DNA from 2 places in the Roseixanthobacter psychrophilus genome. Region 1 is predicted to be linked to the other one. Evidence: predicted binding sites of a transcription regulator. Region 1 holds the regulator's gene; the other holds the start of a gene.
The links. Region 1 encodes PhoB, which activates phosphate uptake and scavenging genes when phosphate is short. Its sites were predicted from a motif close to TGTCATNNANCTGTCAT; they were not measured.
Positions count from the first base shown of each region.

Region 1 (7,229 bases):
CATGACCCAGCACGTTGACGGCGATGCCGGCAGTAAAATCAAGAAAGCGTCGCCCGTCCGTCGTGACGAGCCAGCAGCCCTCTCCCCTCTCGAAAACAAGGTCGATGCGCGCATAGGTCGGCAGAACGGGGGTGATCACGGGACCCCTCCTCTTGGGGTTGCGCGAAGCGAAGAGCGCTTCGCGTGACATCAGAAACGCCAAAGGCCGCCCTCGCGGGGCGGCCCGACAAAAAGGGATTCTAATGATCGCGCGCGTGAGGTCAACAGAGCGCGGCGGTTAACCTGATCGTAACCACTTGGGGACAACGGCCCGTGAATGCATTCCGACTCTGTGCGGGCGGGCGTGCATATTGTAGTTTGCTCGTGGCCGACCACGATATGTCGTGCGGCCTGTTCCCCAAGTGACGTTGGGCCCTGCGAACCCGCGCGCCATCGCGCGCCTGGGGGCGGGAGAAGAGTCAAAGGAGGAGAGCGATGAGCTGGAACGACGAGCGCGTCGAACTCTTGAAGAAGCTCTGGGGTGAAGGGCTTTCCGCAAGCCAGATCGCCGGCGAGCTGGGCGGCATCACCCGCAATGCGGTGATCGGCAAAGTGCATCGCCTCGGCCTGTCCGGCCGGGCGAAATCCACCGCGCCTGCGGCCCGTCCGCGCAAAGCACGGCCCGAAGCGCCGGTGAACAAGCCCCCGCAACGTCCGCAGACCAACGGCAACACCGCCCTGGCGCCCGCTCTCGAAGCCTTCGTGGCACCCGCGCCTGCGCCACGTCCGGTGGGCGGCGACAATATCGTCGCCATGGGGCAGCGCTGCACCATCATGAACCTCACCGAAGGTACCTGCCGCTGGCCGATCGGCGAGCCTGGGACGGAGAGCTTCTATTTCTGCGGCGGGCGCAGCCTCTCGGGGATGCCCTATTGCGCGACCCATGCGCGCATGGCCTACCAGCCGACGCAGGATCGCCGGCGCGACCGGCGGGTGGCGCGGATCTGACATCACACATTCGGTGCCCGCGCGCGACGCGGACACCGACACGCCTAAGAAAAGGTGCCGAGCGCTACAGACCGGCATGTGATCCGGTGCGCTGAAGGGCCCGGCCTCCCTGGACGGGTCGACAGGAACTGCGTTTGCGCCGCCAACCGGCGCGGCACCGCCTCCCTGATCGCCGCCCCCGCGAGGCGGGGCAGCGTCTTAGATGGCCGCCCCCCGCAGGCGGGGGGCGGGATAGCCGATGATTATTCGGAGACCGAGGCGCCCGACGCCTTCACCACCGGCGCCCATTTGGCGATTTCAGACTTCACGTGGGCGGCGAGCTGATCCGGCCTGCTGCCGACAGTGATGGCGCTGAGATCCGCCAGCTTCGCCTTGACCTCAGGATCGGCAACCGCCTGCGCGCCCGCCGCGGCCAGCTTGTCGATATAGGCCATGGGCGTTCCCGCCGGCGCGAAGATCGCGTTCCAGGAATAGGTCTCATAACCCGGCAGGCCGGATTCCGAAACGGTCGGGATATCCGGAGCGGCCGGCGAGCGCTCCTTCGTGGTCACAGCCAAGCCCACCACCGCGCCCTTGCGGATCTGGCCGATGGCGGACGGCAGATTGTCGAACATGATCTTCACATTGCCGCTGACCACATCGAGCATTGCGGGGCCCGCGCCCTTGTAGGGAATATGGGTCATCTTCACGCCGGCCATGCTCTCGAACAGCGCGCCCGACAGGTGCAGCGGCGTGCCGACGCCCGAGGAGGCATATTCATATTTGTCCGGATTGGCCTTCAGCAGCGCGATCAGCTCCGCCGTGGTCTTCACGTTCAATGAGGGATGGACGATCACCACATTGGGCACATTCACCAGCAGCGAGACCGGCGCGAAATCCTTCACCGGGTCATAGGGCATCTTGGCGTAAAGCGCGGGATTGATGGCATGGGTGGCGACCGTGCCCATCAGCACCGTGTATCCGTCCGGCGCGGCGCGGGCGACGGAGGCTGCCCCCGCATTGCCGCCGGCACCGCCGCGATTTTCCACCACCACGGGCTGTTTGAGAATATCGCTCATCTTCGCAGCGATGATGCGGGCGACGATGTCGGTGGAACCGCCCGCCGCAAACGGCACAACGAGCCGGATCGGCCGGTTTGGATAATCTTGCTGCACGGGCGCCTGCGCCTGTGCCGCCCCTGAAAACAAAGTGGCGGCCACGGCAACGATGCCTAGGATTTTCTTCATGCTTGGGTCTCCTCGGCGCGCATCTTAAGGCAAGATTACGCTGAGGAAGAAGCCCCTCACCTATTCGACCATCGGCGCAGCTTGGAGGAGCGGAGCAGCCGATCCGGCGCCACCTGGCACACGTTCCGATCAGATTGAGTGGCCCATCTGATCGGTGAACCTTCTCTATCCAAGAGTTGGAGCGGGATTCGCCGCCGAGCGCGATTGAGCCTGAGCGGCTCCGGCGCTAGCGCGAAGGGAAATTGCCGCAGCTGTATCCGACGAAACAATCCGGATTGTCCCAGGTCGGAACGAAGGCCGGGGTCGTGGCCCCATCCGGGCCGCAGAAGCTGCCGTCGCGCACATAGCGGTCGTAGGTGGTCGGTGAGTTGCGGATGATCGCCGCGCCCGAGCGGGCGATGATCGACGCGGCTTCCGCGCAATTCAGCGGCGGCGAGATCTCACCCGCCCTAGCGCTGGTGAAGGCCGAGGCGAGCAGCATGCCACCGAGGCACACCGCCAGGAGCGCGTTCCAGCGGCGCACGGCGCTGGCGTTGGATGCCGTCCGCACGCGGGATACGGACGCGGAGAACGGCGGCAGGGGATGGGACTCTTGGGCCATAGCGCAGGGTCTCGTGAAGACTGGAGGCCAAATCCTCCGTTGCCTTCACGTTTAGCCATGGCCCCATCGGGCGGCCATCACACGGGAGGACGCCGATATCCTCGTTTGGGATGACCTACCGCAACCTTCGGATGATGCCGCCTTGAGCGCGGACCGCATCATACCAGCGGCTTCCGAACGGGGCCGGGAGGGCTACGCTCAGGCGCCGCGCTAGCTTGACCGAAGGCCCAAGCTTGGCCGAAGACCCATGAGTCAACCCATGGGCCTTCCTCGTCATCCGCTCAGTGAACGCGGGCGAACATCTCGTTGAAGGAATAGCCGGCGCCACGGACGGTGCGGATCGGATCCGACTGGCGCCCGCGATTGATCGCCTTGCGCAGCCGGCCGACATGCACGTCCACGGTGCGCTCGTCGATATAGACGTCCTGCCCCCACACCCCGTCGAGCAATTGCTCCCGTGAGAACACCCGTCCTGGGCTCTGCATGAGGAATTCCAGCAGGCGGAATTCGGTTGGCCCGAGATGCACCTCGCGGCCGGAGCGGTGCACCCGGTGGGTCTCCCGGTCCAGCTCGATGTCGCCGGCCCGCAGTAGGGTGGCGACATGCTCCGGCTTCGCCCGGCGCAGCAGGGCGCGCACGCGCGCCAACAGTTCCGGCACGGAGAAGGGCTTCACCACATAATCGTCAGCCCCGGTAGCAAGGCCGCGCACGCGCTCGGTCTCGTCGCCCCTTGCGGTGAGCATGATGACTGGCAGGCGTTCCGTTTCCGGACGGGTGCGCAGGCGGCGGCACAGTTCGATGCCCGATAACCCCGGCAGCATCCAGTCGAGGATCACGAGATCCGGCACGCTTTCGCGCAACCGGGTCTCGGCCTCGTCGCCACGTCCGACGCTTTCGACGAAATAGCCCTCGGACTCCAGATTGTAGCGGAGCAGAAGGGTCAGCGGTTCCTCGTCCTCGATAATCAAGATACGCGCAGCCACAGATTTTACCCCTGAAGGCTAACCCCCGGGAAAGCAACGGTGGTCTCACTGGAGACATCCGCCTTCGGGCGTTCGTCCGACAATACCTGGCCGGACACCATGTAATAGATGGTTTCCGCGATATTGGTCGCGTGGTCGCCGATGCGCTCGATGTTCTTCGCGCAGAACAGCAGATGCGTGCACACCGAGATGTTGCGCGGATCTTCCATCATATAGGTGAGAAGCTCGCGGAACAGGGACGTGTACATGGTGTCGATGCCGCTGTCGCGCACCCACACGTCCACGGCCTTGGCCTTGTCGCGGCTGGCATAGGCGTCCAGCACTTCCTTGAGCTGCTCAAGCACCAGGTCGGACATGTGCTCGACGCCGCGCACCAGCTTCTGGGGATGGTATTCCCCTTCGATGGCGAGCACGCGCTTGCCCACGTTCTTGGCGAGATCGCCGATGCGTTCCAGGTCGGAAGCAATGCGGATCGAAGCCACCACGTCACGCAGGTCGCTGGCGACCGGCTGACGCTTGGCGATGCAGAGGATGGCCTTTTCCTCGATTTCCCGCTGCAGGTGATCGACGCTCGTGTCGAGCAGGATCACCCGCTGGGCGGCGGCGGTATCGCGGCGGATCAGGGCGCCGACGGCATCGGCCACCATGCGCTCGGACTGGCCACCCATTTCGACGACCTTGCGGCCGATCTCCTTCAGCTCGGCATCGAAGGCCGAGACGGTATGGTCGGACATCTCGCAGATCCTTGTTCGCTCAGCCGAAGCGGCCGGTGATGTAGTCGCGGGTCTTGATCTGCTTGGGATTGGTGAAGATCACGTCGGATGGCGCGACTTCAACCAATTCTCCCAGATAGAAGAAGGCCGTGATATCGGCGCAGCGCGCCGCCTGCTGCATGTTGTGGGTCACGATGACGATCGTGAAATCCTGCTTCAACTCGTCGATCAGATCTTCGATCTTCGAGGTGGAGATCGGGTCGAGCGCCGAGGTGGGCTCGTCCAGCAGGATCACTTCCGGCTGCACGGCGATGGTGCGGGCGATGCACAGGCGCTGCTGCTGGCCGCCGGACATGCCGAGCGCCGAGGTGTGCAGGCGGTCCTTGGTCTCTTCCCAGATGGCGGCCTTGCGCAGGCAGCTTTCCACCCGCTCGTCCATCTTCGCCTTGTTGAGGCTCTCGTGCAGGCGCACGCCGAAGGCGATGTTGTCATAGATCGACATGGGGAACGGGGTCGGCTTCTGGAACACCATGCCGATGCGCGTGCGCACGACGGTCGGGTCCAGGTCCTTGCCGACGATGTTCACCCCATCGAACATGACGCCACCCTCGGCGCGCTGGCCGGGATAGAGATCGTACATGCGGTTGAACACGCGCAGCAAGGTGGACTTGCCGCAGCCCGAGGGACCGATCATCGCGGTGACGCGCTTCTCGGGGATCTCGAAATTGATGTTCTTCAGCGCATGGTTCTGCCCGTAATAGAAATCGAGCTTCTCCACCTTGATCTTGGTCGGCGCCTGCACCGCATCGGGCTTGGCCGAGACGGACGATGCGATGTTGAAGGTGGGGTCCACTGCGGAATTCATCTTCGGCCTCTTGGATCTTGATGTGCGGTTGTCCAGGGGTCCAGGCGCTCAGCCCGCCCGGGCGAGGAAGAGACGGGAGACGATGTTCAGCACCAGCACGGACACCGTGATGAGCAGGGCACCGGCCCAGGCCAGGGCAACCCAGTCATCGAAGGGGCTGCCGGCATATTGATAGATGGCGATGGGTAAGCTCGCCATCGGCGCCGACAGATCGGTCGACCATGAATTGTTGCCTAGCGAGGTGAACAGCAGCGGCGCGGTCTCGCCGGCGGCGCGGGCGATGGAGAGCAGGACGCCGGTCATGATCCCGGCGCGCGCAGCGCGCCAGGTCACCATCATCACGACCTTCCATTGAGGCGCACCGAGCGCATAGGCCGCTTCGCGCAAGCCGATGGGCACCAGGTTCAGCATGTCCTCCGTGGTCCGCACCACCACCGGGATCACAAGGATCGCCAGTGCCGCCGAGCCGGCCCAGCCGGAGAACCCGCCGAACGGGTTGACGAGGAAGGCATAGACGAACAGGCCGACAAGGATCGACGGCGCCGAGAGAAGGATGTCGTTCACGAACCTGGCGACGTGGCCAACCTTCGTGGTCTTTCCATTCTCGGCCAGGAATGTCCCTGCGAGGAGGCCGATGGGGGTGCCGATGACCATCGCGATGCCGATCTGGATCAGCGACCCGACGATGGCATTCAGAAGCCCCCCGTTATGGCCCGGCGGCAGCGTTATCTTGGTGAATACGTTGAGCCCGAGGGCCGGAAGGCCCTTCTGGACCAGGGTGAACAAAATCCACGCCAGCAGAAACAGGGCGATCCCGGCAAACGCGGTGCTCACCGCTTTGACAACGTGGTCCTTGGTGCGACGGATTGCGAGCGACATGGCGGCCGGCCCCTCAAGACTTCAGGTTGGAGCGGACAAGGAAGCGCGACAGCGCCAGGACGATAAAGGAAATCACGAACAGGATGAAGCCCAGAGCGAGGAGCGAGTCCAGCTTGAGCGAGCCCTGCGCGGCTTCCGGAAATTCGTTGGCGATGGTCGAGGCGATGGTCGCGCCGGGCGCGAACAGCGAGGCCGAGAGGCGTGTCGCATTGCCGATCACGAAGGTGACGGCCATGGTCTCGCCGAGCGCGCGACCGAGGCCCAGCATCACGGCGCCGACCATGGCGGTCTTACCGTAAGGCACGGACACGTTCTTGTACACCTCGAAGGTCGTGCCGCCGACGCCGTAGGCCGATTCCTTCAGCATGGGGGGAACCGATTCCAGCGTCTCCACGAACATGGCCGTGATGAAGGGAAGGATCATGACCGCCATGATAAGGCCTGCGGTCAACATGCCGCCGCCCAGGGCAGGCCCCGTGAAAAGGGCGCCGAGCACCGGAATGGGACCGAGCCAATCGATCAGGGGCGGCTGCACATAGGCGGCCATGAGCGGGGAGATGATGAAGAAGCCCCACATGCCGTAGATGATGGACGGGACGGCGGCGAGGAGCTGAACCGCTACCCCGATCGGCCGACGCATCACCTGGGGCGCGATCTCCGTGAGGAAGAAGGCGATACCGAAGGACAGCGGAAGCGCGACGATGACGGCGATGATGGCACTGAAGATCGTGCCGTAGATCATGACCAGGGCGCCGAACTTCTCCGTCACGGGATTCCAGGTCGCCGACCAGAGGAAATCGAGGCCGAAAGCCGAGAAAGCGGGAAGGCCGCCTTCAAAAAGCATCGCGATGATGAGGCCCAGCAACACCAGCACGAAGATGCCGCATCCCCAGAGCAGGCCGACAAAGACCAAATCGGCGATCCGGCCGACAGGCTTGGCAGTGCCGATGTGCCCCGGTTGAACGCTACTCCCAG
Region 1 covers NZ_JBAFWT010000024.1:29,114-36,342, reverse strand. Annotated here, with positions in the region: gene V5F77_RS18960 (aspartate aminotransferase family protein) at 1-139, opposite strand, end outside; gene V5F77_RS18955 (GcrA family cell cycle regulator) at 475-987, shown strand; gene V5F77_RS18950 (tripartite tricarboxylate transporter substrate binding protein) at 1,230-2,213, opposite strand; gene V5F77_RS18945 (hypothetical protein) at 2,440-2,814, opposite strand; gene phoB (phosphate regulon transcriptional regulator PhoB) at 3,096-3,797, opposite strand; gene phoU (phosphate signaling complex protein PhoU) at 3,803-4,531, opposite strand; gene pstB (phosphate ABC transporter ATP-binding protein PstB) at 4,551-5,375, opposite strand; gene pstA (phosphate ABC transporter permease PstA) at 5,424-6,254, opposite strand; gene pstC (phosphate ABC transporter permease subunit PstC) at 6,268-7,229, opposite strand, start outside.

Region 2 (7,229 bases), on a different contig from region 1:
TCAGCGCCCTCGCTGAGGAGGCAGCGCTACAGCATCCTTGGCCCGGCAACATCCGGGAACTGCGCAATCGCATGGAGTGCGGCGTGGCTCTGGCTCTAGGACCCTGGCTCATGCCCGGCGATCTGTTTCCCGAGCTGAAGGGCGATGGCGCAATCAGTGGCGCGCGGATCGGCTCATTGGAATCCGCGCGCCAGGAGGCCGAGAAGCGTCACATCCTCCGGGCGCTGAACGCGACCGCGGGCGAACTCTCCGCCGCCGCCCGGCTGCTTGGCGTTGGGCGCACCACCCTGTGGGAGAAGATGCGCCGCCTCGGCCTCGGCAGCGGCGGCTGAGGCGACGTTCGCACTTCCGGACAGACGGCGCCGCAGCATGTTCGGGATGGCGGACGTGCACGCCTTGGCCCGCGCCTTAAATCATTGAATTCTCTCCCCTGCTCCGCATGGCGCGGCTTCTGCAGGGTGTTTTGCGTCCGAAAGGACCACTACCCTCTGGGAGGAGCTTCCATGAAGAGATGTCCGAGCCTCATCGATGCCGGCCGCCGCAGCTTCCTGACCGGCGCCGGCCTTGCGACCGCAGGCGCCGCCGTCGCCGCCGTCCTGCCTGCCCAAGCCAAGGCGGCCCCTTCGCTCGCGCTGGTGAAATATCCCGCCAACCGGCTTGCCAATGTGACCGACCTGAAGCTCAACGAGCCGCTGGATGTGGCCTATCCGGACGCCGATGCGCCCGGCGTGCTGCTGAAGCTCGGGACACGTGTGCCCGGGGGCGCGGGCCCCGACGGAGACATCGTCGGCTTCACCGCCGTCTGCCCGCACAAGGGTTTCCCGCTTTCATTCAGCACGACAGACAAGACTTTGAACTGCCCTGGCCATTATTCGCGTTTCGATTGCGAGAAGGGAGGGCAGCAGATCTGGGGCCAGTCAACGCAGAACTTGCCGCAATACGCGCTGCGTGTGGACGCGAAGGGCGACATCTATGCCGAAGGCGTGGATGAGCTGCTCTACGGCCGCCTTTCGAACGTGCTCTGAGGGAGGACACCATGGCTTACAAGCGCCAGATCGGCCAATTGCCCATCATCCCGGCCAATGCGACCGTCCATAACGTCGTCTGCCACTATTGCATCGTCGGCTGCGGCTACAAGGCCTATAGCTGGGACGCCCGATACGAGGGCGGCACGGCACCGAGCGAGAATGCTTTCGGCGTCGATCTTTCCAAGCAGCAGCCGGCAGAAACCGCCGCTTGGTATGCGCCGTCCATGTACAACATCGTCAGGCAGAGCGGGCGGGACGTGCACATCGTTATCAAGCCCGACAAGGCATGCGTCGTGAATTCCGGCCTCGGCTCCGTGCGCGGGGCCCGGATCGCGGAGATGAGCTATTCACGTCAGCGCAACACCCAGCTCCAGCGCCTCACCGATCCTCAAGTCTGGCGCTACGGGCAGCTCCAGCCCACAAGCTGGGATGACGCCCTCGACCTCGTCGCGCGGGTCACCGCCGCGGTCATCGCGGAACAAGGCGAGGACGGTCTGTTCGTGTCCGCCTTCGATCACGGCGGCGCGGGTGGCGGATACGAGAACACCTGGGGTACCGGAAAGCTCTATTTCGGCGCCATGAAGGTCAAAAACATCCGCATCCACAATCGCCCGGCCTACAATTCCGAAGTCCACGGCTCGCGCGACATGGGGGTGGGTGAACTCAACAATTGCTACGAGGACGCGGAACTTGCCGACACGCTCGTGGCGGTGGGCACCAATGCGCTCGAAACCCAGACCAATTATTTCCTCAACCACTGGGTCCCCAATCTGCGCGGAACCTCTCTCGACAAGAAGAAGGCGGAGTTTGGCAGCGAGCCGGTGGCAAAGGCACGCATCGTCATTGTTGATCCGCGCCGCACCGTCACGGCGAATGCCTGCGAGGTGGAAGCGGGCAAGGAAAACGTGCTCCATCTCGCGCTGAATTCGGGAACCGACCTGATCCTGTTCAATGCCTGGCTCACTTATGCGGCAGAGAAGGGGTGGATCGACAAGGGCTTTATCGCCGCCTCCACGAAGGATTTCGACAAGGCCCTGGCCGCGAACAAGGTGAGCGTGGCGGAAGCGGCGAGCGCTACCGGCCTCAGCGAAGCGGATATCATCAAGGCAGTCACATGGATCGCCGAGCCCAAGGCCGGCGCGGCACGCCGGCGCGCCATGTTCGCCTATGAGAAGGGCCTCATCTGGGGCAATGACAATTACCGCACCAATCAGGCGCTGGTAAATCTCGCCCTCGCCACCGGCAATATCGGCCGTCCGGGCGGCGGCTGCGTGCGCATGGGCGGCCACCAGGAGGGCTATTGCCGCCCGTCCGACGCCCATGTGGGCCGGCCGGCGGCCTATGTGGACAAGCTGCTGATCGAGGGCAAGGGCGGCGTGCACCACATTTGGGGCTGCGATCATTACAAGACCACGCTGAACGCCATGGCCTTCAAGCGTGCGTACAAGACCCGCACGGACCTCGTGAAGGACGCGATGAATGGGGTTCCTTATGGCGACCGCGACGCCATGGTGGCCGCCATCATGGGCGCCATCCGCAAAGGCGGGCTGTTCAGCGTCGATGTGGACATCGTGCCGACCCATATCGGCGCGGCGGCCCATGTGATGCTGCCCGCCGCCACCTCCGGCGAGATGAACCTGACCTCCATGAACGGCGAGCGGCGCATGCGCCTCACCGAACGCTACATGGACCCGCCGGGCCAGGCCATGCCTGATTGCCTCATCGCCGCACGGATCGCCAATCACATGGAGCGGGTGTTCCGTTCCATGGGGAAGACAGAGGTGGCGGACAAGTTCAAGGGCTTCGATTGGAAGACCGAGGAAGACGCCTTCATGGACGGCTACGCCAAGAATGAAAAGGGCGGCACGTTCGTCACCTATGATCGCCTGCGGACCATGGGCACCAACGGCTTCCAGGAGCCCGCCACGGCCTTCGCAGATGGCAAGATCGTCGGCACCAAGCGGCTGTTTGCCGATGGCAAGTTCAACAAGCCCGATGGCAAGGCGGTGTTCGCCGAAACCAAATGGCGCGGGCTCCAGGCCCCCGGCAAGCAGGCGGAGAAGGATAAATTCGCCTTCCTCATCAATAACGGGCGGGCGAACCTCGTCTGGCAGAGCGCCTATCTCGACGTCGAGAACGAATTGGTGATGGACCGCTGGCCCTATCCTTTCATCGAGATGAACCCCCAGGACATGGGCGAACTCGGCCTGAAGAGCGGGGATCTCGTGGAAGTCTACAACGAGAACGGCTCGACCCAGGCCATGGCCTATCCCACACCCACGGCGAAGCGGAAGGAGACTTTCATGCTGTTTGGCTTTCCGACCGGCGTGCAGGGCAATACGGTCTCAGCCGGGGTCAATGAGGATATCATCCCCAACTACAAGCAGACGTGGGGCAACATCCGCAAGATCGCGGACGCACCTGAAGGGGTGCGGCACCTGACCTTCAAGTCGAAGGAATATCCTGTCTGACGGCGCACGCCATCGGCCGGCGCCCAGGCGTCGGCCGTCCCCCTCCCCCCGAGCCAAACATCTCAGCCCAACGGGCCGGTGATGTAGGCGCGCGTGCGCTCCTCGGTCGGGTTGGTGAAGATGCGGTTGGTCACATCATATCCACCGGAGCCGATGGGCACAGGCGCCGCGCGGCGTCACACGCCTGACACGAACGTCGGATATCGATCTGTCCATACCTATCGACATAATGACTCATTCGGGCAGCACCCGAATGGGGTGTCGGGAGGACGCAAGGGAGGCCAGCCGTGAATCGCATACTTGCCTTGACAGCCGCAGCGGCGCTCGCGGCCCTATCCACGCTCACGCCTGTCGCGCATGCGGCGGAAGTACGGGGCGCCGGCTCCACCTTTGCCTATCCCATCATCTGGAAGTGGGCCGAGACATTCCGCGAGCGCACGGGCCACCTGGTCGGATACCAATCGGTGGGCTCCTCTGCGGGGGTCAACCGCATCAGGGACGGCGTCGTGGATTTCGGCGCCTCCGACAAGCCGCTGAAGCCGGAGGAATTGGAGAAATATGGCCTTGGCCAGTTCCCCATCGTGTTCGGTGGCGTTGTGCCCGTGTACAATTTGGAGGGCGTGGCGCCCGGCCAGATCCGCTTCACCGGCTCCCTTCTAGCCGACATCTATCTCGGCAAGGTCGCAACCTGGTCTGATCCTGCCATCAAGGCCCTCAATCCCGACATCAAGCTGCCCGACGCCAAGATCGCGGTGGTGCACCGTTCCGACGGCTCCGGCACCACGTTCAACTGGGTGTCCTACCTTGCCAAGGCAAGCCCGGAATGGAAACAGCAGGTGGGCGAAGGCAGCGCGGTCGCATGGCCGGTGGGAACCGGCGCGCGCGGCAACGAAGGGGTTTCCACAGAGGTCAAGCGGGTCGCCAACGCCATCGGCTATGTCGAATATACGTATGTGGTTCAAGCGAAGCTTGCTTATGGACTTGTGCAGAACCGGGCGGGCAAGTTCATCGCACCGAGCGCGGCGTCGTTCCAGGCTGCAGCGATGAGCTTCGACTGGGCGAATGCGAAGGACTTCTTCGTCATCATCAACGATTCCACCGCTGAAGGCGCCTACCCCATCGCCGCGACCACGTTCGCGCTGATGTACAAGGAGCCGAAGGTTCCCGCCAACAGTCAGGCCACCTTTGAATTCTGGCGCTTTGCCCTGGGCGAGGGCGAGAAATATGCTTCGGAGCTGGGTTACGTTCCCTTGCCGCCGGCTCTGGTTCAGCAGGTGAAGGACTATTGGGCAAAAACCTTTAAGGGCGGGGCCTGAGAGCACTGTACGGCGCGGGCGTTTCCTACAGGCCGTTTGAGAAGGCGGAAAATGATGGATGAAACGAGGCTCAACGCGGAAGACACGATCAAGATCTTCGATGCGCTGTCGCAAGGCACGCGTTTCGAGACCTATCGCCTCCTGCTGCGCTATGCCCCCTACGGCTTGCCCGCCGGCGACATCGCCCGCCTTCTCGCGGTGCCGCACAACACAATGTCTACCCATCTCGCTTTGCTTGAACGCGCCAACCTTGTCACGGCGCGCCGCGAGGGTCGGTCCATCATCTATGCGGCGAGCCTTGTGCTCGCCGCCCCCGCGCTGGGGCACCTCATGAGCGAGATGGGCTTCACGCTCACCTCTCGGCGCGGCGCCGTGCAGTCCGCATTTCCGCAGGTGCGCCCTGCGGCTGCCAATGATCGTGTCTACAGTGTCCTGCTGGTGTGCTCCGGCAATTCTGCGCGTTCGGTGATCGCGGAGGCGTTGCTGAACCGGGAGGGCCGCGGCCGCTTCAGAGCCTATTCGGCCGGCAGCCGACCGAAACGCAAGCCGCATCCCATGACGCTCGATCTGCTGGGATCGCTCGGCTACGACACGGTGAACTTGGCGTCCAAGAGCTGGGACGGGTTCGCCGTGGCGGACGCACCGGAGATGGATTTCATCATCACCACGTGCGACGCAGCGGCAGGCGAAATCTGCCCGGCTTTCCCTGGTCATCCCCTGCAGGCCCATTGGGGCCTTCCCGACCCGATCCTGGTGAAGGGAACCGAAGTGGAGCAGAAGGCGGCCTTCCTCGCCACCTATCGCCATCTTGCCGGGCGCGTCTCCGCCTTTGTCAACCTGCCGTTCGAGCAGCTCGATCTTGGTTCGCTCAAGGAACGCATCGGCGAGATCGGGAAGATGGAGGGCGCGACGGACCTCACGCTCTCGGGACAAGCCGCGTAACGACAGCGGACGCCGCCGGCCACGCCAGACGCCCGAGGCCATCGCGGCAAAGCTTACCTTCTCAAGATCACAGGGACTGACGGTGCCATGAGAGTAGGGATCAACGGCCTCGGCCGCATCGGACGGCTGTCGCTGCGCGCGGCCATGGGGGCGGCGCACCGCCCGGACAACGACCCCCGCGGCAATAACCGGCTCGACATTGTCCATCTCAATGAGATCAAGGGCGGCGCCGAAGCCATCGCCCATCTCCTTGAATTCGACAGCGTGCAAGGCCGCTGGCGCGCGCCCATCTCTTTTGATGAGGCAAGCGTGCGCATCGGGGAAAAGACCCTGTCCTTTTCCTCCCATGCCGCCCCCGATGACATCCCCTGGGGTGATCTTGGCGTAGACGTGGTGCTGGAATCCACGGGCAAGTTCCTGACGCCGCAGGTGCTCGAAGGCCACTTCAAGCGCGGCGCCAAGCGGGTCATCGTCGCCGCGCCGGTGAAAGATCCCTCTGTGCTCAACGTGGTGGTGGGGGTCAACGAGCATCTCTATGACCGCGAGAAGCACCCCATCGTTACCGCCGCCTCCTGCACCACCAACTGCCTCGCCCCGGTGGTGAAGGTGGTGCATGAGGCCATCGGCATCCGCCATGGTCAGATCACCACCATCCATGATCCCACCAACACCAACGTGGTCGTGGATGCGCCCCACAAGGATCTGCGCCGCGCCCGCTCGGCCATGCTCTCGCTTCAGCCCACCACGACGGGCAGCGCCACCGCCATCGCCCTCATCTATCCCGAACTGAAGGGCAAGCTGAACGGCCATGCAGTGCGCGCCCCGGTGCTCAACGCCTCGCTCACCGATTGCGTGTTCGAGCTCAACCGCGAGACGACGGCGCAGGAGGTGAACGCTTTGTTCGCCGAGGCGGCCTCCGGCGCGCTCAACGGCATCCTCGGCTTCGAGCCGCGTCCCTTGGTTTCGGCGGACTATGCCCGCGACACCCGCTCCTCTATCGTGGACGGCCCCTCGACGCTGGTGACCGACGGCACCCTGCTCAAGGTCTATGCTTGGTACGACAACGAGATGGGCTATGCCTGCCGTATGGTGGACTTGGCCTGCCATCTCGAACAGGCGGGGCTGTGATGGCAGCCCCCTCCTCCTCCGGCATCCGCAACTACGCCATCGTGACAGCCGCCTATTGGGGCTTCACGCTGACGGACGGCGCGCTCCGGATGATCGTGCTCTTCACCTTCTTCAAGCTCGGCTATTCGCCCTTCACGCTCGCCTTTCTCTTCGTGCTCTACGAGGCGGCCGGCATCGGGGCGAACTTCATCGGCGGCTGGCTCGCGGGCCGCTTCGGCATCACGCGCATGCTCACGGTCGGCCTGACGACGCAGATCTCCGGCTTTCTGATCCTGTCGGCGGTCTCCCCGTCCTGGGAGACCGCCCTGCTGGTCCCCTGGGTCGTCGCCGCGCAGGGCGTCTGC
Region 2 covers NZ_JBAFWT010000008.1:102,683-109,911, forward strand. Annotated here, with positions in the region: gene V5F77_RS10295 (sigma-54-dependent transcriptional regulator) at 1-332, shown strand, start outside; gene V5F77_RS10300 (arsenate reductase (azurin) small subunit) at 504-1,025, shown strand; gene V5F77_RS10305 (arsenate reductase (azurin) large subunit) at 1,037-3,499, shown strand; gene pstS (phosphate ABC transporter substrate-binding protein PstS) at 3,787-4,815, shown strand; gene V5F77_RS10315 (arsenate reductase/protein-tyrosine-phosphatase family protein) at 4,867-5,757, shown strand; gene V5F77_RS10320 (ArsJ-associated glyceraldehyde-3-phosphate dehydrogenase) at 5,845-6,885, shown strand; gene arsJ (organoarsenical effux MFS transporter ArsJ) at 6,885-7,229, shown strand, end outside.
Region 2: a site for PhoB is predicted at 3,674-3,690, ahead of pstS (phosphate ABC transporter substrate-binding protein PstS). Genes of this name have one in related genera too.